Regions from separate parts of the Devosia rhizosphaerae genome, predicted to be linked through region 2. Evidence: riboswitches for the same ligand, from Rfam matches in the RefSeq annotation. Region 2 holds a riboswitch; the other holds the start of a gene.
The links. A riboswitch is a leader RNA that binds a small molecule or an ion and turns the genes downstream of it on or off. The one in region 2 is predicted to bind FMN.

Region 1: another riboswitch for FMN. It lies ahead of QOV41_RS13805 (DMT family transporter); the one in region 2 lies ahead of ribD (bifunctional diaminohydroxyphosphoribosylaminopyrimidine deaminase/5-amino-6-(5-phosphoribosylamino)uracil reductase RibD).

What each region holds. Positions count from the first base shown of each region.
Region 1 is NZ_CP126539.1:2,807,944-2,822,795, reverse strand. Features, by position in the region: gene QOV41_RS13825 (beta-ketoacyl-ACP synthase III) at 1-457, shown strand, start outside; gene QOV41_RS13820 (integration host factor subunit alpha) at 695-1,006, shown strand; gene QOV41_RS13815 (MerR family transcriptional regulator) at 1,034-1,489, shown strand; gene QOV41_RS13810 (hypothetical protein) at 1,486-1,740, opposite strand; gene QOV41_RS13805 (DMT family transporter) at 1,842-2,804, opposite strand; FMN riboswitch at 2,903-3,044, opposite strand; gene QOV41_RS13800 (acyloxyacyl hydrolase) at 3,134-3,727, opposite strand; gene QOV41_RS13795 (outer membrane protein) at 4,065-4,754, shown strand; gene QOV41_RS13790 (hypothetical protein) at 4,838-5,092, opposite strand; gene wecB (non-hydrolyzing UDP-N-acetylglucosamine 2-epimerase) at 5,267-6,415, shown strand; gene QOV41_RS13780 (MYG1 family protein) at 6,458-7,384, opposite strand; gene QOV41_RS13775 (EF-hand domain-containing protein) at 7,655-8,206, shown strand; gene QOV41_RS13770 (DUF4126 family protein) at 8,257-8,718, opposite strand; gene QOV41_RS13765 (MFS transporter) at 8,799-10,076, opposite strand; gene QOV41_RS13760 (TraR/DksA family transcriptional regulator) at 10,256-10,606, opposite strand; gene QOV41_RS13755 (universal stress protein) at 10,626-11,480, opposite strand; gene QOV41_RS13750 (SulP family inorganic anion transporter) at 11,494-12,981, opposite strand; sul1 at 13,231-13,282, opposite strand; gene QOV41_RS13745 (hypothetical protein) at 13,452-13,652, shown strand; gene QOV41_RS13740 (FadR/GntR family transcriptional regulator) at 13,742-14,464, opposite strand; gene QOV41_RS13735 (aminotransferase class V-fold PLP-dependent enzyme) at 14,522-14,852, opposite strand, start outside.
Region 2 is NZ_CP126539.1:2,436,696-2,451,547, reverse strand. Features, by position in the region: gene QOV41_RS12105 (VOC family protein) at 1-419, opposite strand, end outside; gene QOV41_RS12100 (helix-turn-helix transcriptional regulator) at 493-1,191, shown strand; gene QOV41_RS12095 (glutathione S-transferase) at 1,195-1,944, opposite strand; gene QOV41_RS12090 (ABC transporter ATP-binding protein) at 2,091-3,755, shown strand; FMN riboswitch at 3,898-4,045, shown strand; gene ribD (bifunctional diaminohydroxyphosphoribosylaminopyrimidine deaminase/5-amino-6-(5-phosphoribosylamino)uracil reductase RibD) at 4,127-5,176, shown strand; gene QOV41_RS12080 (riboflavin synthase) at 5,157-5,768, shown strand; gene ribB (3,4-dihydroxy-2-butanone-4-phosphate synthase) at 5,744-6,943, shown strand; gene ribH (6,7-dimethyl-8-ribityllumazine synthase) at 6,953-7,405, shown strand; gene QOV41_RS12065 (flavodoxin family protein) at 7,441-8,046, opposite strand; gene QOV41_RS12060 (hypothetical protein) at 8,333-8,494, opposite strand; gene QOV41_RS12055 (hypothetical protein) at 8,646-8,846, opposite strand; tRNA gene QOV41_RS12050 (tRNA-Glu) at 9,028-9,102, opposite strand; tRNA gene QOV41_RS12045 (tRNA-Glu) at 9,154-9,228, opposite strand; gene QOV41_RS12040 (YcbK family protein) at 9,302-9,787, opposite strand; gene QOV41_RS12035 (VOC family protein) at 9,941-10,357, opposite strand; gene QOV41_RS12030 (cold-shock protein) at 10,595-11,143, shown strand; gene QOV41_RS12025 (DUF192 domain-containing protein) at 11,154-11,627, shown strand; gene trhA (PAQR family membrane homeostasis protein TrhA) at 11,634-12,314, opposite strand; gene QOV41_RS12015 (ArsR/SmtB family transcription factor) at 12,497-12,895, shown strand; gene QOV41_RS12010 (carbohydrate-binding domain-containing protein) at 13,705-14,682, shown strand; gene QOV41_RS12005 (glycosyltransferase family 2 protein) at 14,709-14,852, shown strand, end outside.

The DNA.
Region 1 (14,852 bases), 370 kb from region 2:
GGCGGACGATGCTCCCGATCAGGGGGTGTTGTCATCATCTCTCCGCTCTGATGGCCATCACTGGGACAAGCTCTATGTCGATGGCGGCCCGTCCTCTACCGGCACGACTGGCCATGTGCATATGCAGGGGCCTGAGGTTTTCCGCCATGCCGTGGGCAAGATCACCGATGTTGTCTATGCGGCGCTGGAAGCCGGTGGCTACACCGTGGATGATCTCGACTGGTTTGTGCCCCACCAAGCCAACAAGCGCATCATCGACGGCGCTGGCAACAAGCTCGGCTTGCCGCCCGAGAAGGTGATCATCACTGTCGATGTGCACGCCAACACTTCGGCAGCCTCGGTTCCACTGGCCCTCAGCGTCGCCGTTGCCGATGGCCGTATCAAGCAGGGCGATCTGGTCATGTTGGAAGCCATGGGCGGCGGCTTCACCTGGGGCGCTTCGCTCATCCGCTGGTAAGTGGTTAGCGCCGATTGACCTTAGGCGTTTCAAGGCGTTAGTGTCCCTGTGGGTGGAGGACATAGGTGCCAACGCCAACCGCATGAGGGTATTGCGGTGCCAATGGTGCTGACCGGAGCAGAAGGATTCCTGTGGCAGGGTCGGTCTCTCGGAGATCGTACCTCAAGCTTCTTGCTGGATGCCGGCAGGAGCTTGTTCCAGTAGGAATCCCAACCTTTCGGCAAGACGGGGGTGTGGATGACGCAGAAGACAGTAACGCGGGCAGATCTGGCCGAAGCAGTCTATGGCACGGTCGGATTGTCTCGCACCGAGTCGGCCGAACTGGTCGAACGGGTTCTGGAGCTGATCTGCGAAGCCCTGATTTCGGGCAACAACGTCAAGCTGTCATCGTTCGGATCTTTTCAGGTGCGCTCCAAAAACGAGCGGATCGGTCGCAATCCGAAGACGGGTGAAGAGGTGCCGATCCTCCCCCGACAGGTTCTTGTGTTCAAACCGTCCAACGTGTTGAAGTCCAAGATCAACAAATCTATGGTTAGTGCTGAAAACTAAACAGCATCCAGCGAGTCTCATAGGCCAGTGGACAAGTCCCCAGACGCCTTCCGGACCATCTCCGAAGCGGCCGAAGAGCTAGACCTGCCACAGCATGTCCTGCGCTTCTGGGAAACCCGATTCTCCACCATCAAGCCGTTAAAGCGCGGCGGTGGCCGCCGGTACTACCGCCCCGAGGACGTCATGCTGCTACGCGGCATCCGGCACTTGCTGTACGATCAAGGCTTTACCATTAAAGGCGTGCAGCGCATCCTCAAGGAACAGGGGGCGCGCTACGTCATCGCGGTGGGCGAGGGCAAACCGCTCGAAGACCTGTTGCCGATGATCGAGCAGGCCGAGGCCGCCGGTGACGAGGCTGAGTTGGAAGAGGCCCAAATGACGGCGAACCCGGCGCTGGATCAGGAAGCCCGCGATAAGCTCTCGGACGTGATGCGCGAGTTGCTCGAATGCAAGCGCATCCTGGAGCGGGCGCGCGAGACCTAGTCCCGGCGTTCCTCGCTGGTGCGGGGTGGCGTTTCCGCATCGGGATCGGGCGCTGCAGCAGGCTCTTCCTTGGGGAAGGCATAAAAGAAGTTGTAGAGCGAGTAGGCGAGTGCGGCGCCCACCAACAGGGCCCAGAAGCTGTCCTGTGTCCAGATCAACTCCCAAGCGAGCCATACTGCCAGGAATGCGGTTACCGCGATGCGGCGCCACAATGGGCGAAACCAGGTCGCTTCGGTGCTCTTGAGTGCCATGCTTTGCTCCTTTGTCGCCCTTCTACCCTAAATACAGCGTGGGAAAAGAGCATAGGCGCCCCGCATGGACCTGCAGGGCGCCTGTCTGCGGCAACTTGAACTTATGCGTAGCTAAGGCGACGACGATGGTCCGCCTCCTGCCAGAGGATGAAGCTCGAGGCACCAAGGATCAGCAGGGCGCCGGGCCAGAACAGGAGATCGGGCACCTGACCCAACACGATCCATCCCAGGATGACGTTGAGAGGCAGCTTCAGGTCGTCGAAGGGCTGCAGATAGGTGGCGTCGGCCGTGTTGTACGCCAGGCTCAGGAAATACTGCGCGCCCGCTGTAACCACACCAAGCAGAACGATCAGCCACAGAGCGTCCCCGGTCGGCAGCATGAAGTCAAAGCCGGTCGCAAGGCTTGCGGGCAAAAGCCCGGCGGGCAACAACGCCACTGCCATACCCAGCAGGAGGCCGATCAGGAAATGGTTGGGTGTGATTAGTACCAGCATGTAGAGCGTGAGCGACTCAGGCTCTTCGTCGCGCGTCAAATATTTGGTGATGACGGAGACGCTGCCCCAACACGCGGCCGCGAGCAGCGGCAGCACCGAGGCCCAGGTGAACTGTTCCGACCCGATTTGGCTCACCAGCACGGCCCCCAGGAAGCCTACCACTGCGGCACCAAGCCGTTGCGGGGTGAGCTTCTCACCCAGAAAGAGCGTTGCACCGGCGATAACAAAGAATGGTCCGGTCATCGACAGGGCGACCATCTGCCAGACGGGCACACCACTGGCAAAGCCGAACGCGAAGAACTGTACGCCCACCGCAGAAATGAACGCCCGCGCTTCATGAAGCACCGGGTGCCGCGTCTTGAGTTTGGAAAAACCGATCCTCCAGATCAGCGGCAGGGCCACCGATGTCGCCAGCACATACTGCCAGAACACCACCGCGGTGGATGGCACGCCCATCTGGTAGGTGACTATCGGCGTGACGATGTTGGTGATGGCGAAGGTAATTCCTGCGCCGAGCATGAACAGCGCGCCGAGCAGGGCGCCGTTGCGGGAAGAGGAAATCTGGTTCATCTCGTGTCCTTTCCGTAACCAGTTTCCTCAGGGTTACGGGAAGGAGTGGCATGGCAGGCCCAGCCGTAATCGGCGTGGGCGCTGACACACAGCGCTTATCCCGTTCTCTTTCATCCGGACTATACCGTCGGCTCCGGAGTCGCACCGGATCTGCTGACCCCGACTTGCGTCGGGCGCTCGCGGGCTTGGCGTTGCCGCCTTACCGCCGGTGGGGAATCGCACCCCGCCCTGAGAACAATGCAAGGCGTTACCCCTGCACCGGTCTAAGTAGGGTAGCCATCGCAGGGAAGCAAGGGGTCCGGGCCGGCCGACTGAGGGGTGCGTAGCGGCTAGAACTTCCAGCCGAACTTGAGGCTCAGATTGGATATGCCGGCATTATGTTCGCACAATCCGGCGTTCGACATGTGTTCGTAAGCCAGTGTCGCGGTCGCGTTTTCGGTCAGGGTCATGCCCACGCCGAAACGCTCATAGAAATTGACACGGCAGCCATACTTGCGTCGGCCAAGCGGAGCTTCATCGCCCAAATAGCCAGTGTGGATGGCGCCGCCGAATGTGCCTTCAAGATAAAGCGGCGTGTCAAAGAGCTGTGCCTGCCATGTCAGCCCCGCGTGGAATAGGCTGTCTTCCCCGCGCAGGTTCACCGTCGCACCAATCTCTGGGCGAGGGGACCCGATCCACCGAAACGCGTCGAGGTCTGGCGAGGTGAACAGAACGTCGAAATTGACGTCCTCTAGCCGATCCCAAACCCAATCCTGCGGGTTCTGCGGCAGCATGGTGTAATGCACCAAGTGGTAGGAGGCGCCGATGCGCACCTCATCGACGATATCGAGTACACCTGCCGAGGGAAGGTCTTGGGCAACGGCTGGCATGCTCGTGCCAGCTAGTGCAGCCATCAACAGCAGGCAGGATCTCAATGTCGCCATCGAACTCACTCTCGAACACGCATCTAGCAGGCAGCTGCTGCTAAGGACCCGCCAAACCGGCCCGTTTGCTTGCAGGCAAGAAGGAAGCATGGTTGTGGAGCCTTGGCAAGGACGGGCCGCTGACCCACACCGCGCCAGTCGATGACCACTGCTGTTCAAGGGTCCCACGGAAGGTGCCCAGCCCATCCGCTTCCCGCGGAATGAAAGGGGGCTCGGGAGTACTGTTGCTCATCTATCACGCATGCCTAAAACCTGCGCGGAGCAGCAGCATGGGTTTGACTTCAACCGTGGCGAGCTTAGCATTCCCTTACATCCCGCTGATTTGCCCGTGACACCCATGCCAAAAACTGCGGCCCTTGCTGGGCTCCTGCTCTTGACGTCTACCGCTGCTTTTGCCGGCGAACTCGAGGTCTCCGTCTACGGCGGGATGAACGAAAGTTCGCATACCCATGGCGAGCTTTCGAACGGGACGAGCGTGCAGGGCGGCTACTTCAAATGGGAAGGGCGCTCGTTCGAGGGGCCGGTCTACTATGGCGCTCGGCTGACCTACTGGCCGGAGAGCTTCGCCAGCTGGGGCCTAGCGCTCGACTTCACCCATGCTAAGGCCTATGCGGATTTAAGCCAACTCGGCGCGCCAGGCAATTACACGCGCCTCGAATTCACCGACGGGCTGAACCTGCTGACCGCCAACGCCCTTTACAAACATGATTGGGAAAACGGCCTCCGCGCTTATGTCGGGGCAGGGGCCGGCGTCAGCATTCCTCATGTCGAGGTCACAACTACTCCCAGCACTGTCGTGGGGGCCACCGAGACCTTCGAATACCAGCTAACCGGGCCTGCCTTCCAGGCACTGGCCGGCGCCAGCTATGAGTTCGCCGAGGATTGGCGTGTGTTTGGCGAATATAAGCTAAGCTATTCGGTTAACACCGCGCGCCTTGCCGATGGCGCGGGGACGTTCTCGACGAACTTCACCAGCCACCATGTGCTAGGTGGCATCAGCTACTCCTTCGACGCCGGCGAGTTCTAGAAAAGCGGGGCAGCAACACCGCGGTTCGCATCGTTTGCTAACGTGTGCGACGGCCTGGTCGCGGCATCAATCATGCTGCGGCATCAGCGGCTGACTGCTTGAAACGCCCGCACAAGGTCCTGCAGCTCGCGGTCCTTGGTCTGCTCTATATCTGTCGCCGGGGTGTAGCCGTCAGCCTCCAGGGCCCGCCTGAGCAGGACGTGAATGGCGGCAACCGGATCCGGCGGCGGGTCCTGCTCAAGACGCCACTTGTTCATCGCTGATGCGAGATCTTTGTCCATGTTCAAGAGAATCGTTACTTCTTCATCCAGCTGGATAGGGAGGTTACGCAGCAACATGTCGATAGCGGTCCTTCGGCTTCTTGCCAAGATGTCCACGCAGTATTCGCACGGCAAGTTCCGGCGTCCGGTAACGCTAACCCCCCGCAATTTTATCAATTTCGTCCTCTCTACGGCTCAGGGCAGAGCCACCTCGATGCATCTGACGGCCAATGTCCTGCGTTGCAGCTCCGTATGAGCATCGATCTGCAACAGCCCCAAGCCAAGCGGCTCCTGGTGGTTTTCGGTACGCGGCCGGAAGCCCTCAAGTGCTTTCCCGTCGTTCGCGCAGCGATGGCGAGACCTGGCATTAAAACCAGGGTCTGCATCACCGCTCAGCACCGGGAGATGGTGGATCGTATCGTCGAACTCACCGGCATGCCCGTCCACGACGACCTCGACGTCATGCGCCCTGGGCAAACACTCGCTGGGGTCACTGCGCAGGTGCTGGCGGGAGTGCAGGAGGTCATCGAAGCGTTTCGCCCGGACGCAATCCTTGTGCAGGGGGATACCACGACCGCAATGGCAGCAGCCCTCGCAGCCTTCTATCAGCGTATTCCTGTGGCGCATGTGGAGGCGGGGCTACGCAGCCACGATATCAATTCGCCTTTCCCCGAAGAGCTGAACCGGCGGGTCCTTGGCGAACTTGCGGAGTGGCATTTCGCGCCGACTGAGCAGGCGCAGCGCAATCTGCTGGCGGAAGGCAAGAAAGAGGCCAGCGTATTCGTCACCGGCAACACGGTCATTGATACCCTGCTGCATTTCTCCAAGGCTATGGATGCCGATCCCACCATCAGCGCCTCTTTTGCCCAGCGGTTTGCTTTTCTCGACCCCACGAAAAAGCTGATCCTGGTTACGGGTCATCGACGGGAGAATTTCGATGGCGGGATCGAACGGATCTGCACCGCCCTGAGCCAACTGGCCGCCCGGCCCGACACGCAGATCGTCTACCCCGTTCATCCCAATCCAAACGTGCGGGACATTGTTGATCGCCGGCTTCGGGGCACACCTAACCTGATCCTCACCGATCCGCTGGACTATCTGCCCTTCTTGTACCTACTCAAGCGCAGCTATCTGGTGCTCACTGACAGCGGCGGCATTCAGGAGGAAGCGCCTGCGCTTGGCAAACCGGTGCTGGTGATGCGGGAGAACACCGAGCGTCCAGAAGGGGTGGAGGCCGGTACAGCCCGCCTGGTCGGCACGGACGTCGACAAGATTGTCAGCACGGCTATTCAGCTCTTGGAGCAAGAAACCGCCTATCTTCAGATGGCTGAGACCCACAATCCCTACGGGGACGGGCGGGCAGGCGAGCGCATAGTCGACCTGCTAGCAAGCCGGATTTAAGCCAAGCGCCCAAGGGCCAGCCTTCAGCCCTCAACGGTCATGCTAATGCGGGGGATGGGCCTGGGCTTCGCTGACGGCCAGTTCGGCCATGGCGAGCGCAGCCTCGCGCGTCTTGGCTGCTGCCACGAAGCGCCCGTTGTGGCAGAAGCTGGCGCCAACCACACCCGAGGCAGCCTCGAGATCTGCATTGGTCAGCCCAGCCCAACTCGCCGGCAGATCGGCGCGCGTTTCGAAGCCCTCGTCGCCCCGCCGGATCGTCGTGACGCACCAGTCCCGATCCCGCGGATGCACGACAAACAGCAGGTGCTCGGCGCCTGCTTTAACAATAGCCGGACGGAAGGGCATGCCCATGGGCAGCTCAAGGATAGGCCTCGAGCCCGCAGCCTCGATGGCCTGGCTAACAATGCTCTCTGCCCGCAGCTTGGCGGCGTAGCGCGCCACCCGGGCTTCCACGAAACTGCGGGCAATTGCCAGCGCCCCATGGAACGCCCGGTCATCGGCTTCTGGCGTCTTGTCGTCGAACACTGGTTTCAACGTTTCGAGCAGTACCGGTAGCGTGAGGTCCGCCAAGGGGCCCGTGGGGCTTAGCGCGCCATTGTCCGTGAGATCTATCGGGAGCACGAAATCGGCGTCGAAGGCCGCATAGACCTCTTCGACATGCTCTGCGGGAATGCCGCTCGCTGCGAGATAGTCCCGACCGTGATGTCTCCAGACCAGCCCGAACGAGCTATAGGGCTGCCCATCCTCGCGCAGTGGGGCGCCCCGTTGATGATGATCGAAGATGGCGTGCTGCGGATCATAGGCGCCGCCCACATCATAGATGATGCGATCAGTGCTCGGCGTAATCCATTCAGGTGCCCGGCTGCGCACGATCGCGGCGTCCGGATGGAGCCGGGTAAGGACAACGCTGGAGAGCAGCTCATCCGCATGAAATCCGCCCGAATGGGTCACAAGATAGGCGATGGTCATGCGAACTACTTCAGTAAGAGGTTGCGAGTTGGTGCGGGTTCTCACGCGACGAGAGCTGAGGCGCTCGCAGGAAAGACTCCTTTGAACCAAGCAATACTCAGGTTATCCAGGGTTAACAACAAGTAAGCTGCATCGTCTCCTCCACCTCACCACTAACTCGTGATCTCTTCGTAACCCTAGGGTTGATGGTCATCACAGCAGAGATCAGTAGCCGAGCGCAGCAGGTGGAGGAACGCAGCCGCTCCTCCACTCATTGGTTCGGTGAGCGGCTTGAGTCGTTCGGACACAGAGCAGAAATGCAACAAGTTCATTCTAGCCCTTGGGCTTTCCACCGCGCTGGTTGCAACCCCGGTACTGGCGCAGGACGCTGGTTGGGACCTCAATACCGACAACCAGATCGATCAGAACGAATTCTCGACTGGCTTCACCGGCACCGGCATGTATCGCAACTGGGATGCCGACACGAGCGGCTATCTGGACAACAATGAGATCGGCACCGGCCTTTACGGCGCCTATGACCGTGACGCCAGCGGCGGCATCTCCGAAGATGAATATGCTCGTGGCGGGCTTTTCGACAATGACTACGGCGACTGGGACACCGACGAGAGCGGCTTCATCGAAGAGCCCGAATTCCGGGCTGGCTGGGATACGACCGCCCGCTACAACGAGTGGGACGCCGATGGCGACGCCCAGCTGACCGAGGATGAGTTCAACCAAGGCGTCTACACCTCCTTTGACCGCGATGACGATCAGGTCTTGACCCCCGACGAGTTCGGTGCGCAGCCAGGTGATCTCGGTGAAGAGGGCTGGTTCGACTTCTAAAGATCCGCAAGTCGAAGGTGGGCCGCTTGGCCCACCTTCTCGTTTTCAAACTAACCCCGCATCATGCGCTGCCCGCCGACAATTGCAGCGGCACCCGCGACCACAGCGGCATCCTCGACCAGGCCAGTCGTCGTCTGGCCGTGCTGTTCCATCGCCTTCAGCCGGGCCTTCCAACCGGGGTAGGAGGCCAATACGGCCGTCGTGCCACCCACCGCCGCACCCAGCCACCGGTCGCGACGGGGCGAGAGCGCCGCCCCCGCAATGGCCGAGGTGATGAACCGAGCGGTCAAACCAATCGGTACGATTCGGTCCGGCGCCGATTTCTGCTTGTCCCCGGCAATCTCGGCCAAGGCCAAGGTCACCGCCCCGGTGACGACCATCGGATGACTCAAGAGGCGCGGCGCGCCATTATCTTGGGGCAGTAAATCATAGGCAGCGGCTACAGAAACGGTGGCGAGCGGTGTCATCGCACGTTGTCCGGCCACGAGGCCCATCAGAAATGAAGCAAGCACAAGCAATCTCCCGTTAAGTATGGGAGATCAACCGGTCGCGGACCGGGCAGTTCCCTCGCATCCTCAGCCGGCTCTCTCGTTTATTCGCCGCGCGCCGTTTCGGCGATGCGCCGCTTGAACGGCACCCGTAGCGCGAAGAACAGGGCAGCACCGCCAAAGCAATAGGCGGCATAGCCGAAGCTCTGCAGGTCGAGATCGATACCGATGTCGATCAGATAGCCGGCAATGCCCGGTCCCAAGGCCGATGCGGCGACCAGCGCCGCCGTAGCCAATGCGCGAATGGCTCCGATATGCCTTGTGCCGTACACCTCGGCCCAGAGCGCACCCACCACTGGTGACATCATCCCGGCAGTCAAACCGAACAAGATGAAGAACAGCGGGTTCGACCATTGGGGTTCAATGAGGCCCAAAACCAGGCACCCGATCCCTTCGGGCAAAAGGAAAACTGGCATCAGGCGCCATGCGCCAAAGCGGTCGACGAGCGCTCCCGCCAAGAGCGACGTCACGACGACGGTGAGCGCCAGGAGCGGGTAGGAGGCTGTGAAAAAGGTCAGGTCCCACCCCTTGAGCTCCACCAGATGCGCCTGGTGAAACATGTAGAGCGTGCCAATCGCTGGTGGTGCCATGATGCCGGGGATGATCATGAAGAACAGCGGATCGCGTAATACCCGGCCACGATTCCACTGCGACCCAGTCAAGCTGCCACCGGTCTCCCCATCCGGGTTGACCTGTCCCCGCGCCACTGCGCGCTTTCCATCCGGTGGGTCGCGCAGCAGGAACCAGATAATGGGGCAGATCACCAGGAACAGCGTCAGGGCGGTGCCGAACCAAACCTCGCGCCAGCCAAATGTCAGGATAGCCAGGGTGATCATAAACGGGGTCAAGGCGTCGCCAGTGGCGGTGCCAAGTCCCGCCAGCGAGATCGCCCGGCCGCGGAAGCGGTTGAACCAGCGCGACATGGTCGTCATCGCAATGTGGCTCAGCATGCCCTGGCCAAAGAACCGCAGCGCCGCCAAGGTCAGCACGAGGGTTACAATGTGGTTCTGTACCGACATGGCGAGCGCAACCAGTCCCAGCCCGACAGCCGAGGCAATGGCCAAAGCCCGGGCGCCGATCCGGTCCGCCAGCCCACCGGCCCAAACCAGACAGACGGCGCTGGCAAGCGTTGCAATGGTGTAGATGCCGCCAAACGCCCCGTGACTGAGTTCGAACTGGGTTCGAATGGCCGTATTGAACTGCGCGATGAAGATGGTCTGCCCCGGTATCGTCGCAAACGCCATGGCGTAGCCCCCCGCGATCCATTGGACCTGACGCGCTGTGAGTTCGGATAGGGGCGGAGATTTGGTCTGGGCCGTCATGCTGGAGGCGATATCCGGAGCTAACAGGCGCAGAAGCGCCTGCTGAATTGTCCGCTGGCATTCGCGAAGCCTCGGACCGTGGTGGGTGGAAAAGGAAACCGAGCAGACTGCGGCTCGGATGAAGCTGGGTCAAACTAGCCCAAGTGTCGGCCGATCGTAAACCCTCGCGGCATGGTCGCCTAGCGTTCGGAGGACTGCGCGCAGGAGATGCAGAACCGGGTCGCTGGATCGACCCTGAGCCGCCCGGCAGCGATAGGCTCACCGCAGTCTTCGCAATAGCCATATTCGCCCAGTTCGATGCGGCGCAGGGCCGCCTCTACGGCAACCTTGCGGGCACGCCGCCGGACGTCCGAGGCTTGCGCCAGAGCTTGCCCCTGCATGGCGTCCATCCTGGATAGCCGCCCGACGCTCTGCTGGTCGAGGGCCACGGGCGCGCGGTCCTGTTCGGTAGCTTCCGAAAGCCGGATCAGCTCCTCCAGCTCCTGCTGGAGCCGGGGGAGCATCTCGGTGGAGAGATCGGAATCTGGCATGAATCCGGGCGCTCGCTTCCTAGCGGAACAGCATCACGGGGATCCGGACCGAGCGGATCATTTCGGTCGTGGTGCTGCCGATGATGAAGCTGCGTACCCGCGAATGGCCATAGGCGCCCATAACCAGGAGGTCGATGTGGTCGGCTTCGGCATGGGCTGCGATCACCTTGTCCGGTTCGCCCGGTTCGATCAGCGCATCGACGGCGTAGCCTGCGTTGCGCAGGGTCCCCGCCGAACTCTCCAGCTTGCCGCGGTTCTCTGGGGTCTCCTTGCCCACCATGATCATGGTACAGGCAAGACCGGGGAACAGCGTGCCCGCAGCAATGTGGTTCACGGCCTTCATGATGCTCTCGCCGCCATCGAACGCGATCAAGAACCGGTTGACGGGCTTGAAGGCGCGCGATGCAACAAGAACCGGCTTACGACTAGTGCGGGCGACACGCTCCAGATTAGAGCCGAGGTGCAGCTTGGCAAAGTCGGCTGCTTCCCCCCGCTTGCCGATAAGGACGAGATCGGCGTCTGCTTCGAGCTCATGGACCGCATCCACAATGTCGCCCATGCGCAGCTTAGCGTGCACCTCTCCGACCCCGGCAGTGAGCAGCCTGGATCGGGCGGTGTCGACGATGAGACGGCCCCGGTCCCGCGCGAGCTTGGCGCGTTGCTCGTCATGGGCAGCCAGATCGTTCAGCAGGGCGCTATGCGCGCCTGCTTCCAGATTGCCGCTGAGATCGACTGGTGCGCTGGATACATCACGGCGCCCGATTACATGAACGACGTCCACGGAGGCTCCGATGGTCGTTGCGACCCAGGCGGCATGGTCCAGCACGCTTTCAGAGTAGACCGAACCGTCTACGAAGGCGATGAGCTTAGGCATTGGTGATCCTCCCTTAGTGTCCCATGAGGCGTTCGAGCGCCCCTGGTTTGTCATGGATAGCCAGTCGGTCGACGATGGTCTCGCTGGCGTTGTTCATGCCAACCAGTTGCACCTCCGCGCCTTCGCGGCGGAACTTGAGGATAATCATGTCCAGCGCCTGGACGCTTGAGATATCCCAGATGTGGGCGCGGCTGACATCGATGGTGACCTTGTCGAGCGCCTCTTTGAAGTCGAACGCGGCCGTGAAGTCCTCGGCCGACGCAAAGAAGATCTGCCCTTCCACCGTATAGGTGCGTTCCCGGCCGTCATCGGACGCAACTGAAGTGACGCGGAAGATCTGCGATATCTTCCACGCAAAGAAGATGCCGGACAGTAGGACGCCGATCAGCACGCCGATTGCGAGGTTATGTGTGTAGACCACCGTGACCACGGTCGCGAGCATGACGATCGAGGAGCTGCGGGGATGCACGACCAGGTTCTTCAGCGACACCCAGGAAAAGGTACCGATCGAAACCATGATCATGATCGCGACCAGAGCCGCCATGGGGATGATGCTGACCAGATCGCCCAGCACCAGGATCATGAACAGCAGGAACACCCCGGCCATGAAGGTCGACAAGCGGCCACGCCCGCCCGATTTGATGTTGATGATGGACTGCCCGATCATCGCGCAACCTGCCATGCCGCCAATGAAGCCAGTGGCCGTATTGGCAATGCCCTGGCCGATGCACTCCTGGTTCTTGTCGCTCTTGGTGTCGGTCAGGTCATCTACGATCTGTGCCGTCATCAACGATTCCAGCAGCCCCACCACCGCAACGGCGGCTGAGTAGGGCAGGATGATGAGGAGCGTTTCAAGCGTGAGCGGGATCTGCGGAATGAGGAACACCGGCAAGGTGTCGGGCAATGCGCCCATGTCGCCCACGGTACGCAGGTCCATGCCGAGGACGATCGAAATAGCCGTCAGCACCACGATGCACACCAGCGGCGAAGGGATCGCCTTGGTGATGCGCGGGAAGAGATAGATGATCGCGAGACCGCCAGCCACCATTGCGTAGGTGAGCCAGGTCACGTTGGTCAACTCGGGCAATTGCGCCATGAAGATCAGGATGGCCAGCGCGTTGACGAAGCCGGTCATGACCGACTTCGATACGAACCGCATGACATAGCCCAGCTTCAGGAACCCGGCCGCGATCTGGAGCAGGCCCGCAAGAACGGTCGCGGCCAGCAGATATTCTAGCCCATAATCCCGCACCAGGGTAATCATCAGCACCGCCGTGGCGGCCGTTGCCGCCGAGATCATGCCCGGGCGCCCACCCACAAAAGCGATCAGGACGGCGATGGAGAAGGAAGCGTAAAGGCCGATTTTGGGGTCGACGCCTGCAATGATCGAAAAGGCGATGGCTTCCGGGATCAGGGCAAGTGCGACCACAAGGCCGGCGAGTATGTCTCCACGAATGTTGCCGAACCATTCGGCGCGCATTCGGTGCAAGGTTTCGATCATTTATTCTTCCGTAAAGAGTAGGGCTTCAGCGTGGGAATGCGCAGCAGAGTAGATGCCCCGCATTCGGCTCGGTGCGTCGCTGCAGTGATCCAGTGGCTTCCGGCTCTTTCAGTAGCGGGAACAATCCTGCTATCGCGATCGGCCCACCAAATGCGGCAAGCCGTGGATAAAAGAGCTATTCAGAAGGGGTCGAAGAACAGTGGTGCTGGATACAATGCGCGAACGCAGATCTGTCAAATACTGTGCTTGAGTTGACCGGGGGATAGGCGCCCGGAGAAGCCACCCGCCAAGCGGGTCCGACGACAAGCCCGTTATTGCCCCAATCTCTGCCCGATAGCAACCTTCCACCAACATCAATGCCGATTGAAACGACAGCTCAGCATTCTTTGCCTAAGACAAACTGCAACCAACGTCGGAACTGCATGCCCATAGGTTTGTTCAATTGGCATCACGCACAAAGGAGCATCCCGATGAAGAAGTTCGCCCCAATCGCCGTCGTCGCCGTCGCGGCTCTCTCGATCACCGGCTGCACGTCCACGCAGCGGACCGTCACTGGCGCAGCCGTTGGTGGCGTCGCAGGTGCTGCAGTTGGTGGAGCGGTCGCCGGTACCCCTGGTGCAGTCGTAGGCGCTGGTGCTGGCGCTGCTACCGGTGCCGTCATCGCAAACTGACCTGACACTCAGCGTCAGACGCTAACAATTGCCTCGCTTGGCACCTCATCGGTAAGCGAGACCATAGAGGCGGGCGGTACTGCCGTCCGCTACTTCCCCAAGGCAATGATAGCGCGCACCTCGGTCTCAACCGAATCGAGGATCGCGTTGATCGCCGCTGTCGCTCGATCCACATTCTCGACCAAAATGGCATCGGCGAGATCCCGGTGCATGGGGAAGGAGCCAAGCCCAAAGGCGTCGGCCGAAAAGGGCGACGAACCGCCTCGCTCAAGGGCGCGGTCGAGGTTCATCAGCAACTGCCCATACATCGGGTTACCCGACGCGTCATAGATAGCGCCGTGAAAGGCGTGGTCGGCCTTGCGCCAGGGGCGACCGGCATCAACTTCGACGAGCAAGATCTCGCACAAGCGGGAAATCTCTTCACGTTGCGCGCGCGTGGCCTTCAACGTCGCCTTACGAACGACGTCATTTTCGAGCGTCCGGCGGATTTCCATAAGCCGCAGGAGCGCTTCGCCTTCCAGCCTGACCATGGTCGGGACAATGCCCCGCGAGGTCTGCACCCGAGCTGACAAATAGGTGCCATCACCGCGCCGGCGCCGGATGATTCCCAGTCCCTCCCAGCGGTTAAGCGCTTCCCGTATGGTCGATCGTCCAACACCTAGGCTCGTCGCCAGTGAGGTTTCCGGCGGCAGCCGATCACCGATCTGCAAACCGGCACGCTCCACCATCTCGGCAAGGGCATCCAACACCGCCACGTTGCGGGATCGGTTCTCCAGCGGTTCGAGAAAGTGCAGCGGTGCTTGCCGACTCATGAGCCCAGTCCTTGAGGCATCTTCGCTGGCGCCAAACACCACATCTTGGCGCCGTTGTCAGCCATGCGCGCGCCGAGGCTCACCAAGATCGAGCAGTTCGCCGAGCGCCTCCAGCAGAACGTCCATCTGCGGTCGAGAATTATAACCCTGCACCGAAAGCCGGGCGATGTAGGTGTCCTGCCACCGGAAGACTGGCATTTCGATTTTGTACCGATCGAACAAGGTCTTGTGGACCTCGGCGGTGTCGCATTCGGGAATAGGCATCGCCACCATTTGCGGCGCCGAAAATTCGGGGGCCGACAATGGCGCGAGGCCGGTCAGTCCCTGCAGTCGCCGCGCAGTGTCTTGGGCCAGAGCGGTGCAATGTGCAGCGACGCCGGTCCAGTCA
Region 2 (14,852 bases):
CATGCGGGGTAAGCGGGCACGTCGAGGACCCAAGTCACGCCGAACTTGTCCTTGACCATCCCATAAAGCTTGGCCCAGCCGGACTGCGCCAGCGGTTGGATAATTGTTGCGCCCTCGGTGAGCTTTTTCCAATAGGCGGAGATCTCGTCAGCGTCAGCGCCCCGCACAGAAACGAAGAAGGGGATCTCGCCTGCATCGAAAGGCATGGCAGCGGGGACGTCGTACGCCATGAGGGCGAAACCGTCCGTCGAGACCACCTGACCCCAGCTGACTAGGTTCGCTTCCGCCTCATCTGTCGTGCCATAGGCCTGGGCGTGGGTGACGATGGCGACATCGCCTACGAACACGCTCGCATAGAAGCTCAACGCCTCGCGTGCCTGACCGCGGAAGTTGACGTGGGCGACTGTTTTCACTGCCATTTGCAGCTCCTTTGAGGTTTGGAATGCTGCGGGTATAAGGCAGTCCAACTGACACTTTCCGGCAGTTGGAGACATGGCCCGAACAGACCGGCTTTTTCGCCTGCTTCAACTCATGCGGCAGATGCCGCCACCCATCACGGCCGCCAGATTGGCCGAAGCCATGGAAGTTTCTCTGCGGTCGCTCTATCGCGACATCGATAGCCTCCGCGCTGCAGGCGCTCGAATCGAGGGGGAGCGTGGTTATGGCTATCGGCTGGTCGAAGACTACGCTCTGCCGCCGCAAACCTTTTCCAGGGAGGAAATCGAGGTCATCGCCCTCGGGCTCGCTGAAGTGAAGGCAATGCGGGACCCTGCCATGTCTGCGGCCGCAAACGCGGTACTGTCGAAGGTTGCTGCGACACTGCCCAGCGACCGCGAACAGCAACTCCTCCATGCGGTTTCTCGCGTTTATCGCCCGGACCGGCAGCTAAGCGCCCCAGTGTTTCTGGATGCCGTTCGGGAGGCCTGTTGGCATGAATACGCCCTCGACATCAGCTATTCTGACGGTGCCGGCGCCATCAGCAACCGGCGCATCCTGCCACTCGCCATCATGTACTCCGAACGGACGTTGACGGTTTTGGCCTGGTGCTGCTTGCGGCGGGATTTCCGCATGTTCCGGCTTGATCGCCTGCAGAGTGTCCGCAAGGGAGACGAGAACTTTCGCCCCCGCCGAGCCACGATGCTGCGAGACTACATAGCGCAACTGGAGACGGGCGGGACGAGAAGTGGGTGAGGTTCAGCCGTTCAGCACCTTAGCCATGGAAGCACCAATTTGCCCGCCGGCATAAGCCGTTCCGTAGTCACGGCGCGCGTCATCTGCCAAGGCGGCGAGTGACGGCAGAGACGATATCCTCCTGCACAGGGCTGCCGTCATGGGCGCCATTTCCTCAAAGACCGCACGAACCGAACTGAAGCGCTCGGTCATTGTGGTCCATAGGGTGGCGGTAATCACATCGGCTATGCCCGGCGTGCTGCCGCCTAGGATGTGGCCGGCATCGGCTTCAAGTCCATACCGCCGGCCAGTCTCTTCCCAGAGGCTCATCCATTTCTTGAGGCGCGGTACGTACTCCCGCCAGCGCTCTTCCGTCCACATCTGTTGGCCCCCGTTGAGGGTGATTTCGTCAATGACGTCGTTTGCATCATTGACGATTTTCATGGTCATTGCCCGCAGCTGCGGAGTGTCGGGGAGGAGCTCCAGCGCTTCGCCGAGATACAGGATAATGGCCGGCATTTCCGCGATGGCGAAATCGGCTTTTCGATCGATCAGCACGGGCGGTCCCATGAAGGGCACAGGCATGTCCGCAATTGGCCCCTCCATCAGATCAGCGATTTTTTGATCTCCGCCCTCGGTCCAAGTCGTGCCGGCAAATGCCAGGACAGCTCGTACGAACTGTCCACGAAAAGGGACGGACCAATACAGAAGCTCATAATCGGCCAATTCTTGTCTCCCGAACGTGCCGTTGCCAGTGAGGGCAACGCGGGTCATGGCGATGGGTTCGTTGCAGCGGCTCAAAGAGCCAGGCTTTCGAAGATGTCCGCCTCTGGGCGCTATCTACATCCAGTCACACAATTTTCTTGGCGCAGTTCCCGAATCGACTACGCTTCGAGACCTCGCGGCGAGAGGAAGTGACCGTGAAAATCGACCTGGCTCTGATCTCGCCGCCACTTCGCACCATTCTCGCAAAGTACCTCAAGACCGCTCGGCTGGCGTTGCTCGCAGTGCTTGTCACCACCATGGTTGGCACGCTCACCAGTATCGGCGCTCCCTATCTCTTCTCGCGGCTGATCGACCAGCTCAATTCCGCGACAATGGTCAGCGGTCTTGTCTGGGGCTTCATGGTCTACGCAGTCCTCATGGGAGCTGCCTACGCCTTTCAGCGGATGTCCAGCTTTCTGACATTCATGACGTCGGAGAGCCTGAACTTCGTCACGTCCACCTCGTTCTTCGCGAGACTGGTGGAGAAGACCTCGACCTTTTTTCTCGATCATAACCCGGCTGAGATCGAAAGTGCCCAGCACAAGGGTGCAAGCGCTCTCAACATAGTGGTGCAGTTTGCCCTCGCGGCGATCCTTCCCAGCGTCGCACAGCTTGTCCTGGCTCTTGGCCTGCTCGGGACCGTGCTGAACTTCGACATCGCGCTTATCGTATTTGCCTATGGCGTGGTGTACGTGGCGCTCGTTACCCATGCGACTTCGGTGACCCGGCCGCATCTCGACGAAGCCATCGAGCAATCCCAGGCAAGCTCACGCTTCATCGGCAACGCCATATCCTCAATGGAAACGCTGCGTCAGTTTCAGTCAGACCAGTGGATGATTGGCCAGTTCACAAGTCGTGAGCGATCGGTGCTCGAGGCCTTCGGGCGGTACGCGACGACCCAGGTGAAATATGCATCTGTTTTCGGCCTGGCGCTCACCGCACAGTTCGCCATCACCCTCTGGCTGCTGGTTCCGCGCGTCACGTCCGGCGAGTTGACGGTGGGGGATCTTGTCTTGTTCAACACGCTCCTTCTCCAACTCAACATGCCCTTCCAGATGATGGGGCAGGCCATCCAGCAGTTGGCCCAGTCCTACTCGAACTTCCTTCCTTTCGCCCGGATGTGGCAGGCAGAGGCTCATGTGGAACCGACGAGCCGCCATCCCTTCGCCCTCACCGAGGGCGTTGTCGCGTTCACCGAGGTCTCGTTCGTTTACCCCAATGGCCGCGGCCTTTCCCCAACCAGCTTCACCGCCCAGCGCGGCACCATCACCTACATCACGGGCGACACGGGCGCCGGCAAGTCCACTCTGTTCAAGTTGCTCTTGAAAGCCATGCCGCCGGCGAGCGGGACCATTACGGTCGACCGCACTGATCTCGATGCGGTCTCCCGCTCGGATTGGTTTGCCCAGGTGGCTGCGGTGCCGCAGGACATTGTGCTGTTGAATGATACGCTGGCGACCAACATCGTTCTGGGCCGCGCGTTCGACACGGCCCGCCTCCAACGCGCCGCCAAACGGGCAGCAATCCTCGACTTCATCGAAGGCTTGGATGCTGGTTTTGACACCATCGTCGGCGAGCGAGGCCTGAAGCTCTCCGGTGGCGAACGCCAGCGCATCGCCATTGCTCGCGCGCTCTATGGCGACCCCGCTATCGTGCTGCTGGATGAAGCCAATTCAGCGCTCGACGCCGAGTCGGAAAAGTCCATCATGGACCAATTGCGGCTCATCAGGGATGAAGTCACCATTATAGCGATCACCCACCGTCTCAGTGTCATCGCACCCGACGACAAGGTCGTCAGAATTGGGCTGCAGCGGAAGTAGGGGAGTAAAATTGCGCGAGTAGCATAGTCCAGTAGCGCAGTTCCCTCGAACCAACGATCACGTTAGTTCTGCGGCGGAACTGAACCGACTTGCATCCTGCCACCTCTAGGCCTACATGCGGCTGCCCGATCATGTCGATCGGGTACGTTCTCAGGGCGGGGTGCAATTCCCCACCGGCGGTGTTTGTGCCATTTGGCGCATCAGCCCGCGAGCGCTCTCCTGATGGAGAGGTCAGCAGACTCGGTTCAATTCCGAGGCCGACGGTATAGTCCGGATGGAAGAGAACAGATGACGTGAGCGGCGACCCTTCGTTTCGGAGGGGCGCTTTTCCTGTCATTGGCCCTGAGTTCGTCACCTAGATGAGGACGAACATGGGGCGAAACCAGACAGATCCCAACCTTTCCCTGAGCGGCGCCATATTAGCGCGCGCTTTTGCGCGGGCAATCGAAGCTGCCAAGGCGTTCGAAGGCGCCACGGCACCCAATCCTCCCGTGGGCTGCGTCTTACTCGATGCGCAGGGAAACGAACTTGCCATCGCGGCCCACCAGAAAGCTGGCGAGCGACACGCCGAAGCCCTTGCCATTAGCCTCTGTCGCCAAGCAGGGTTGGTCGAGCGCATCCATACCGTCGTGGTGACGCTCGAGCCTTGCAATCACACCGGGCGCACACCGCCTTGCACCGATGCAATTCTCTCCACCCCAGCGCGCGCCGTCTGGATCGGCAGCCAAGATCCCAATGACAGCGTGGTAGGTTCTGGGGGCGAGCGCCTGCGGGACGCAGGGCTGGAGGTGCATTACCTTGCCGATCTCCAGCATCCGCGCCGAGCCGAGCTCTTGCCAGTGGCAGAGCGGCTTATCGCGCCATTTCATAAGCGCATCCGCACCGGCTTGCCCTGGGTGACGGTCAAACGGGCGGTGCGGCCAGATGGCAGCATGATACCCCCTGCAGGACAGAAGACCTTCACCTCACCGCGCTCCTTGACCTTTGCCCATCACCTGCGCCGGCGGGCGGATGTGATCGCGACGGGTTCGGGCACCATACTCGCTGACAATCCGGAGTTTACCGTTCGGCACGTGCCGGACGTCCTCCACAAGCATCGACTGCTGGCGATCTTTGACCGAGAAAGGCGCGTTCCTGCCGCTTACCTCAATGCGGCCCGAGAGCGCGGCTTCAGCGTGTCGATCGAGGACGCGTTGCCCGCAGCCTTCCGCCGCTTTGCCGAGGAGGGAGCACTGGAGGTGCTAGTCGAGGCGGGTCCACGCCTAACCGCCGAGGTGCTCAAGAGTTCGCTTTGGGACGAGCTCATTCTCATCGAGCAGGGCGGATCCTCCGGATCAGAAGACCGCATCACCATTCATCCGCGCGACGGCGCACTGCATGAGCTAACGGAAAAGGACCACGATGTTCTCGGGCATAATTGAGAAACTGGGACGTGTCACAACCATAGAGCGCCAAGGCGGAAGCCTCGTGCTGCAGCTTGAGACCGGCTATCCTGATCTAGAGCTGGGGGAGAGCGTCGCGGTCAACGGCGTCTGCTTGACCGTGACCGCGTTCGCGTCAGAAGGGATGGCGACGTTCTTCGTCAGTCCCGAGACGATCGATCGAACCAATTTGGGGCGGTTGGCGCCCGGAAAGCTCGTCAACCTGGAGCGCTCCGTCCGCCTGGAAACCCGGCTTTCGGGACATCTGGTGCAAGGCCATGTGGATGGCACAGCCTTTCTGAGCGCGATCTTGCCCGAAGCGGGATCGCGTCGTCTCGAGTTCCAGATTCCAGCGGAGCTGGCGCGCTACTGCGTCGAGAAGGGCTCCATTGCCCTCAATGGCATAAGCCTCACGGTCAACGGGATCACCGATGCGGTGTCCGGCAAAGCGTCGCTCTTTGTGACCATAATTCCCCACACCTGGGATCACACCAACCTGCAGTCCATTGAGGTCGGTGACGCCCTCAACGTCGAAGTCGACGTCATTGCCAAATATGTGGAGCGCCTATGTCAGCCCTATCCAAAGCACTAGCCGACCTCCGCTCCGGCAAGATGGTCGTGCTAGTGGACGATGAAGACCGCGAGAACGAGGGCGACCTCATCCTGGCAGCCCAGCATGTGACGCCCGAAGCGATCAACTTCATGGCCATGCAGGGCAGGGGATTGATCTGTCTGGCGCTGGAAGGTGCCCAGGTGGATCGGCTTGGCTTGCCGCCTATGGTATCAGCCAATCGTGCCCGCCGGGCCACCGCGTTCACGATCTCAATCGAAGCGCGCGACGGCATCACCACGGGCATCTCGGCGCATGACCGGGCCAGAACCATTCAGGTCGCCGCCGATCCCGCCGTCAATCCTATGGACGTCGTCTCACCGGGCCATGTGTTTCCTCTTCGCAGTGCGGATGGTGGTGTTCTGGTCCGTAACGGGCATACCGAGGGCTCGATTGATCTCATGCGACTTGCCGGGCTGCAGCGCTCAGCCGTTATCTGCGAGGTGATGCGAGACGACGGGCAGATGGCCCGCAGGCCGGATCTGGAGGCGTTCGCGCTCCGCCACGGACTGGCCGTGGTAAGCATCAGGGACATTGTCGATCATCGGCTGCGCACCGAGAAGCTGATCGAGGAAGTCGGTAGTGCCGAACTGCCCACGGTTTTTTCCGACGAGCCCATGCGGGTTCATGCATTCCGGTCCATCTTGGATGGCAGCGAGCACGTCGCTGTGGTCAAGCACCCATTGCCTGACATACCCTTGGTTCGGCTGCATTCAGAGTGTCTGACCGGCGATGCTCTGGGTTCACTGCGGTGTGACTGCGGCCCTCAGCTTCAGGAGGCAATGCGCCTGATTTCTGGGAGCGAGGGCGGCGCCCTCATCTATCTGCGGGGGCAGGAGGGGCGCGGTATTGGTCTCGCCAACAAGATCCGGGCCTATGCGCTGCAAGACAAGGGCCAGGACACTTACGACGCCAACACGACCCTGGGCTTCGCCCCCGACGCTCGGGATTACGGCATGGCGGCGCAAATACTCCAGTCGCTGGGCATCAAGCAACTCGATCTCTTGAGCAACAATCCGGCCAAGGCCACGGCGCTGGAGCACCTCGGTGTCTCCGTGCGCGAGATGCGGCCGCTCGTCATTCCACCCAATCCATTCAATCAAGCCTATCTCGCCACCAAGCGCGAGAAGTTTGGGCACACCTTCACCCATCAATAGGATTCCGCCATGTCTGACAACACTGTGACCGCCACCACGCGGCTGGCCATCATCGTGAGCCGCTTCAATGAAGAGGTCACCTCCGGTTTGCGGAACGGGGCGATTGCCTATCTTGCTGAACAGGGCCTCTCGGTAGGCGACGATAACGTTTATTCGGCCCCGGGAGCATTCGAGATCCCGCTAATCGCGCAGAAGCTGGCTCAGAGTGGCCGCTTCGATGGAGTGATCTGCCTCGGCTGCGTCATCAAGGGCGACACCGCCCATTTCGAGTACATCAGCGAAGCGGCGAGCATGGGGCTGATGTCGGCTTCGCTCGCCACCGGCGTGCCTCTGACGTTCGGCATTCTCACCACCTATACCGACGAACAGGCAATCGTCAGGAGCCGGGACGACGCCCACAACAAGGGCCGGGAAGCCGCCGCAGCCTGTGTCGAGGCGCTGGCGACCATCCGATCGATTTGAGTGCAAGGCGCAACTAACTGCTTAGAGGGGAGAACCTACTGCTCCGGGTAGGGGCTTTTCCCAAGCAAACGGGCCAGATGTGTCGCGTTTTTCGCCAGCGCTTTGGTGGCACTCGCTACCATTTCGGGGGTCTCTTCCAGCTTGTTGTAGTCCGTCGACCCCATGGCCTCACCCACCCAATAGCTCACTGCATTCGCGGGCAGGGTGAAGCCGACATCGTTGAGGGCTTGGTAAAGCTCTGCTGAAACGTGGTGGGCGCCATCCTCATTGCCCACCACGACCACGCCGGCCACGATACCGTAGGAAACCAGCCGCCCCGCGTCATCTTTTTCCCCGAGGAAAGCGTCCATGCGCTCCAGCACCCGCTTGCAGACGCTGGAGGGCTGCCCGAGCCAAATAGGCGTTCCCACAATCAGGATGTCGCTATCGAGAATGCGCCGGCGTAGCTGTGGCCACTGGTCGCCATTGCCTTCATCCGAACTCACACCTGGTTTGACGTCGAAGTCGGCAACTCGGAGGATTTCACCCTCCACGCCTTCCTGGCGAAAGGCCTCCAGCACTTGGCTTAGAAGGAGATCGGTAGAAGACGGCGAGCCCGACGACTTCAAGGTACAGTTCAGTGCAATGGCACTTAGCGGCATGTCATAACTCCTTGTGGCGAACCTGGCCCAGCACGAGCGGTGCGAGTGTCCGGCCCAACCGCTGCCCTGAAGCGACGTGCCCGACCAATTCGGTGGTCAGGTACTCAACCAGCCCGCTGCCAAGCCGTTCCACTGAGGGAGCGCGCCGAGATCCACTCCATGTGTCTGGCAGCTCCTGTTCGCTGATGGGCGCACCAAAGATCTGGTGCTGAGCAAAGAACAAAGCCGCCCCGTTAGACTGGGCGGCTTGCTGGTTGAGAGTGCGCGATGCGCTGAGACTATTGCCTCAGTTCTGGCCCCGGAGCGTTTTACGGGCGCCGGCTGCGGCGCGTTTGAAGATGGCAAGACGCCGTTCATCTTCATCGGCAGACCACATGGGGTCGACCTTCTGTTCCTTGTCTTCCGGCGCTCGTGCGCGACGGACGTCCTGATAGTGCTCGACGTGCATTTGAGATCCTCTCTGTGGCTGAGGAGAATCATGGGCCCGTATGGTTACCGGAACGTTACCAAATATCATTGGTGAGAATGGCTGCTGTCTATTCGGCGACCGGTAACACTCTGGTAACCGATGGCGAAGCCGCAAGGCGGCTCGGTATGGCTCAAAGCCTAGTCAGCAAAGCTGAGAAGGACACTGCCAGCCTTCTGACCCGAGCCGACACACGCACCGCACAGTCGGTGCGGTTCACCGTTGCCGCATGGACCTGCACGACGACACCGCCCTCAGCGGGCACTGGCATCGGGGCTTGCCTTACGCTCACAACTTCGGGCCCGCCATAGATCTCGCGATACGAGGTCTTCATTGCTCGCTCCCCAGCGCCGGCATGGCACCGAGTGCACCATAGAGCCAATTGCACCGGAGTGACCGGCGAAAGTCGGGGGGTGAGACCTCGGCACTTGGATAGATTCAAGTCGCCGGAAATGAACTCGATAACTGCAGAAAGAGAACCCAACAGGACTGTTCGGCTCAGCCCTTGAAATGGTTGGTACGCCCAAGGGGAATCGAACCCCTGTTTACGCCGTGAGAGGGCGTCGTCCTGACCGCTAGACGATGGGCGCGGAACCAATGCGCTCAGTGTTAAACCGAACACCAATCCCCAGCAAGGGGGGTGGTACGCCCTAGGGGAATCGAACCCCTCTCTGCACCGTGAAAGGGTGCCGTCCTAACCGATAGACGAAGGGCGCCTAAGCGCGTGACGGTCGTATAGAGGGCTGATTTTGTTTGTGCAACCCATTTGCGCCATCAAGAGCGATTTTTTCAACAGCCTGAAAAAGTGACCGGCCGGTTGTAGCCCCGGGGCCGGTCGCGCACGTCCACATGGATGAACTGCCGGCCGGGATAACAGCCCAATCCACCGACGGCGCTGGTCCGCATCGCAAAGGCGATCAGCTGGCGCTTGTCGACACCGGGGATGTGGAAGTCGGCCGCCATGCACTTGGTGTGATAAGAATTGCTAGCCCCGCCAGCCTTGCCGTTGTGATAGGTATCACGATAGCCCGAGTTCATGATGACCTTGCGCCCGAAATGGCCTTCGAACTCCCAGATCAGGAAGCGCAGCTTGGGCGACAGGCAGAGAGCATTCACCTCATTGGACGACACGAACGTGCCCCAGTCGGTGCGCTTGCCCGAATAGGCCGAGCCGTTGGAGCTAGCAAACATTGCCATGGGCACGCAGGCTCCCAGGGTTAGGACGCAGCCTAGGATGGCAGCCATGGATCTAATGGTGGAGGTGGTGGACTTCATCGCAACTTCCCCAAGCCTGGTGTTGCGCTTTGGCAACAAACAAGAACAGGTCATGTGAAGTCGCTAAAATACGCTGGGTTTCGCTAACCTCAGGCTAACCCTCGTGGTTAGCGAAACCTTTCGCGTCAGCTCCGGGTGCTGATCAGGGGTGGTTTACCACTGACCGGTATTGGGCATGGACACCCAAGGCTCCTGCGGCGGCAGCGTGCCGTCCTGGATCAGCTCGACCGAGATGCCATCGGGAGACCGGACAAACGCCATATGGCCATCGCGCGGCGGACGGTTAATAGTCACGCCCATGTCCATGAGGTGCTGGCAGAGCTGGTAGATGTCTTTGACGCGGTAGGCGAGATGCCCGAAATTGCGCCCGCCGGTATATTCCTCCGGATCCCAGTTGTAGGTCAGTTCTACCTCGCCAGCAGTGTCGCCGGGCGCGCGCAGGAAGATAAGGGTGAAGCGGCCTTTTTCGTTGTCGGTGCGGCGTACTTCCTCAAGGCCGAGGCCTTCGCAATAGAACCGCAGGCTCTCCTCGACATTGCTGACCCGAACCATGGTGTGCAGGTATTTCATGGGCGTTCTCCTTGGCTGACATGTGGAGTAGGGGGTACCAACCCTGCCGCTCCCCCGCAACACCAACAAAAACAGAAACGCCTTCTTAACTTTTGCCGTTGAATCGGCCACACTGATTTGGTTTTGTGGGAGTACCTCGCGGCGGCGGGGCGAGTACGAAGGGCTGATGGGATCATGGGGGCCAAGTTCAGGGGCGATGGCGAAATGCCTGCGACCGCAGCGGCGGAGGCTGGCGTGATGAGCCATGCCGATGCGCCCGGCAGCGAGCTGGACACGATTGAAATCTCGGGCTCCATCAAATGGTTCGACGCCGGTAAAGGCTTCGGTTTCATCGTGCCCGACAATGGCATGCCCGATGTTCTGCTGCACGTAACCTGCCTGCGCCGCGACGGCTACCAGACCGCTTATGAGGGCGCGCGTATCGTCGTCGAGGCGCTCAACCGTCCGGGCGGCCTACAGGCGTTCCGCATCGTCTCTATGGATGAGTCGACCGCTCGCCACCCGGCGCAAATGCCGGCGCCGCGCACCCATGTGGTGGTTGAGCCAACCTCCAACATGGTTCGGCTCGAGGTGAAGTGGTTCAACCGCATTCGGGGCTTCGGCTTTCTCTCCGAAGGGGAAGGGTCGCCGGACGTTTTCGTGCACATGGAGACGCTGCGCCGCTTCGGCATTACGGAATTGCGGCCGGGGCAACACGTGCTGGTTCGCTACGGAAACGGACCTAAAGGCCTTATGGTCGCCGAAATCAGGCCGGATGGATGGGGCGACGCGCCCTCATCGCACTAGGAAACTCTCCATGACCATGTCGCTTTCGTTCTTTGCTCCGGTGCTGCGCAGTGCCGGGGTGGCGGGTTTCGCGCTCGCTTTGACGGTTGCATCGCATGCCGATGAGAGCCGCTTGGTGCTCCACACCGAAACGGGTGAACATGTCTTCGATGTCGAGCTGGTCGATACGCCCGAAAGTCGCGCTCAGGGTCTAATGTTCCGCACTGAACTGGCGGACAACGCGGGCATGCTGTTCGATTTCAAAGAAGAGCGGCCGGTTGCCTTTTGGATGCGAAATACGTTCATCCCGCTCGACATGATTTTTGTCCGCGCGGACGGCGTGGTGAGCAACGTCCATGTCAATGCGCGCCCGCAGGACCCCACCTCGATCCCTTCCGAAGGGCCGGTGCAGTTTGTGCTCGAAATCCCAGGTGGTCGATCCCTGGAGATCGGCCTCAAGGCTGGCGACCGGATGGAACACGAGCGGGTAGACGCAGCAGAATAGACGTCGCTAGAGCCGGTGGATGACCATGCAGTCGATCACCGCCCACAGGTGAAGGCTGGCGCCGCCCACCACGAAAACGTGCCACAGAGCGTTCTGGAACTTCAACTTCTCCCACAGGTGGAAGATGATGCCCAACGAGTAAGTCACACCGCCCGCGAGCAGCAGCCAAAGAGTGGTTTCAGGCAGCGTCTGTGCGAGCGACTGGAAGACCAGCACACCGCTCCAGCCGATGGCGAGGTAGAGCGCGATAGCTAGGCGTCCGAACCGCTCGGGAATAATAAGCTTCAGCGCCACGCCGATGAGGGACGCGCCCCAAACGAAGGTGGTCATGGCCATCCCCACCGGCGTGCCGCCGATCACCGCAAGGAACGGAGTGTAAGTGCCGGCAATAAAGAGAAAGATTGCGGCCTGATCGAAGCGGGCGAGCCACTTTTTGACCGGGGATACCGGCCACAGATTGTAGGCAAAGGAAATACCGAGAACCGCCAGCAGCGTCCCGACATAAACCGACAGCGCCGGTACCGCATCGGGTGCGGTTTGGGTGGTGGCGAGCGTCAGCAGGATGGAACCGGCGGCAGCCGCCCCGATCAGCCCCAGCAGGTGCACTATGCTGTCAGCTACCTTCTCGGCGAAGGTATATGGCCTCTGCTCTCGGCTCCACCACGAGTATGATTTGGTATTCTGCAAGACAACGAAACTCCTGGCGCACAGCATGGCAGGGAAAGATGGCGGTTGTGTTGCGGGCACAACCAAAACGTCGACATCCCTATCGCGCGCATAACGTCCGTGGTGTACAACCGGTTTCCTGCGCTCTCAGCTTCTTGACGAGTAATCAAGGCGTTACCATAAGAAGCCAAACGAGTGTGCCCATGTCTCCTGTTTCCCTGTTCAACGCTTTGGCGGATCCTACCCGCTGCAAAATCGTCGAGATGTTGCAAGAGGGGCCACAACCCGTTCACGTGCTCTCGGCTGAATTCCGGATCAGCCGACCGGCCATCTCACGCCATCTGCGGGTGCTGAAATCGGCCAAGGTGATCGGCCTCACCAAAAAGGGACGCGAGAACCGCTACCGGCTCCTGCCTAACCGGCTCACGCCAGCTCAGCAATGGCTGGACAAAATCATGACCCCTGCAACTCCGGTGCCAGCGCCACAGATCATCATTGCATCCACGCCCGAGCCAGCAGCACTGGCGGCAAAGCGAGCGGCTTCCAAGACGATCAAGGAGATCAAGGCGGACCCGCAGTCGCAAATGGGCTTCGACTTCTAAATTCAACACCTTGCTGTGGATCGGCGGAGGGTGAAGCGAGCCGCTGGTCGTTAACGAGTGGTTTACCCATCTTGTTGAGAGGCCAGAAAGGGTATGAGCTCAGCGCGTTGGGAAACATGGCTATCGCGCGGAGGTTCGATGGTGCCCCGCTTCTATCTGATCATCGTCTTGGCGCTCGCCGGCTGGGTTGCGCTCATCGGCATCGGCTGGCTTATGTGGGAACTGCTCTAGCCCGCTAGCTCTTGTCTCCGCGCTCTTGCTTGAACGCCTGAATGAAACGATCAACGGTTGGCCCTCGCGCCAATTGTGGCGCTTTGCTCGACTGTGTGGGTCTAGGTAGCGACGAGCGCTGATGCCGCGCTAGCCACCATTGTCCCACCAGGAAATATGTAGTTCCCGCTGCCGCCCCGGCAATCAGTGCCAAGATGAACTGGATCAGCATCAGCGTGCGCTCCGCTCGAGCAGAGCTCTCCTTCTGGTGACATACTCCGGGCCAAACTGCAGGCCAGCGCAGCTCTGCAGCCATGGCGGTTCCGCACTATCGACGTCATCGCGCCGAGCCACAACTCACGGACCTAAGACTGGTAAACGGGCAAGCTTCTACGTCGATTGCTCCCATCCCGAGCGGCTCAGCGCATATCGAAACTGCTGCCTTGTTTGGCCATGAATCGGCAACCCTACGCTGCTGTCCCCCTAAATCAGGGCATCCAAATTTGCGCGAGCAACGTTGGAGTTTTGTGAGAGTGGAGGTCACAATGGTTCTGCGGTTTATGTCTTGCGTCTTGGTTGGAACCACAGGAATGCTGGCGATGGCGCCTGCCTTGAGCGCAGAGGTCGAGCTCAACCTCTCCGGCTCGGCCTACGAGGGCGGTCCCGCCTTTGAAGCGGCCATTGGGGGACAGGTGGTCGGCACAGGCACGGTCGAGAACCCCGTGCCGGAAGGTACATCCTTTCGCTTCGAGGTGGACGACCAAGTGCTCGCGGGCGCCGGTGATTTCACCGTGCGGCTCACCAATGATTATTCGGAAGGCGAAGGGCAGGACCGCAATCTCAGCATTCTGGCCGCGCGTGTCGGCGCGGTGGGCCTCACGCCTGAAGATTTCATCCTTACCAGCGGCAGCGAGCCCATCGAGCGCGACGCTGGTGCCGGCGTGCAGATATGGTCAGGCGACGAAACCGCCGTCGCCAATGCGCCAGAGGGCGGGTGGATCGGAGCGGGTGCCGCAAGCGACCGTGAGGGGCAGGGGGCGCCCGCTGCCTGCACCGCCGGCGCTGAGGTCACCGGCTTTGCCCGCAATGAATTTGTCCCCGAAACCGACCCCTCCGGCAATCTTGGCAATCTCGCCAGCCAAGCGATCAGCGGCGCCTGCTCGGTGACGATCACCGGCTATGCCGATGAGACAGGCTCGGACGTGACCAATCGCCGGATCACCGCGGCCCGGGCCGGGGCGGTGCTCGACCAACTCCTTGAGAGCGGCGCCGATTTCCCTGCGGCCAACATCGTGCCCACCGAGGGCACGACCGAATTCGGCGCCGATCCAGCGGCTAACCGCCGGGTAAACGTGCAATTGTGGAGCCCGCAAGCCATATCCAGCGGCCCGGTTGCCGGCCTGCTGGGCGACGGTCAGGACGCTGGGCTCGAACAGGCGCTGATCCTGGGCTGGCAGTCCAATGGCGAGCTCTACATCCGCTCCAGCAACACCGATCCGAAAGAGGTGCTCTGGCTGTTGGAGCAGGCCAAGGCTAAGGTGCTGGCGGGCGAGCCGATTCAGGGTCCTGGAGAGTAGCGTCCGGCTGCACGCGAGAGGTCACCTTGTCCCGCCCCCGTTCCCGCTTTGAGGCGCAAAAGCCTTGGACACCCCTGCCGTTTTCGCCTTTGCATGAGGCGCTGTGGCAGTTCCTGTGCACGGCCTGCCTGGTGTTCGGAGCCTGGTACATCGGCTGGCGCTGGCTGTTC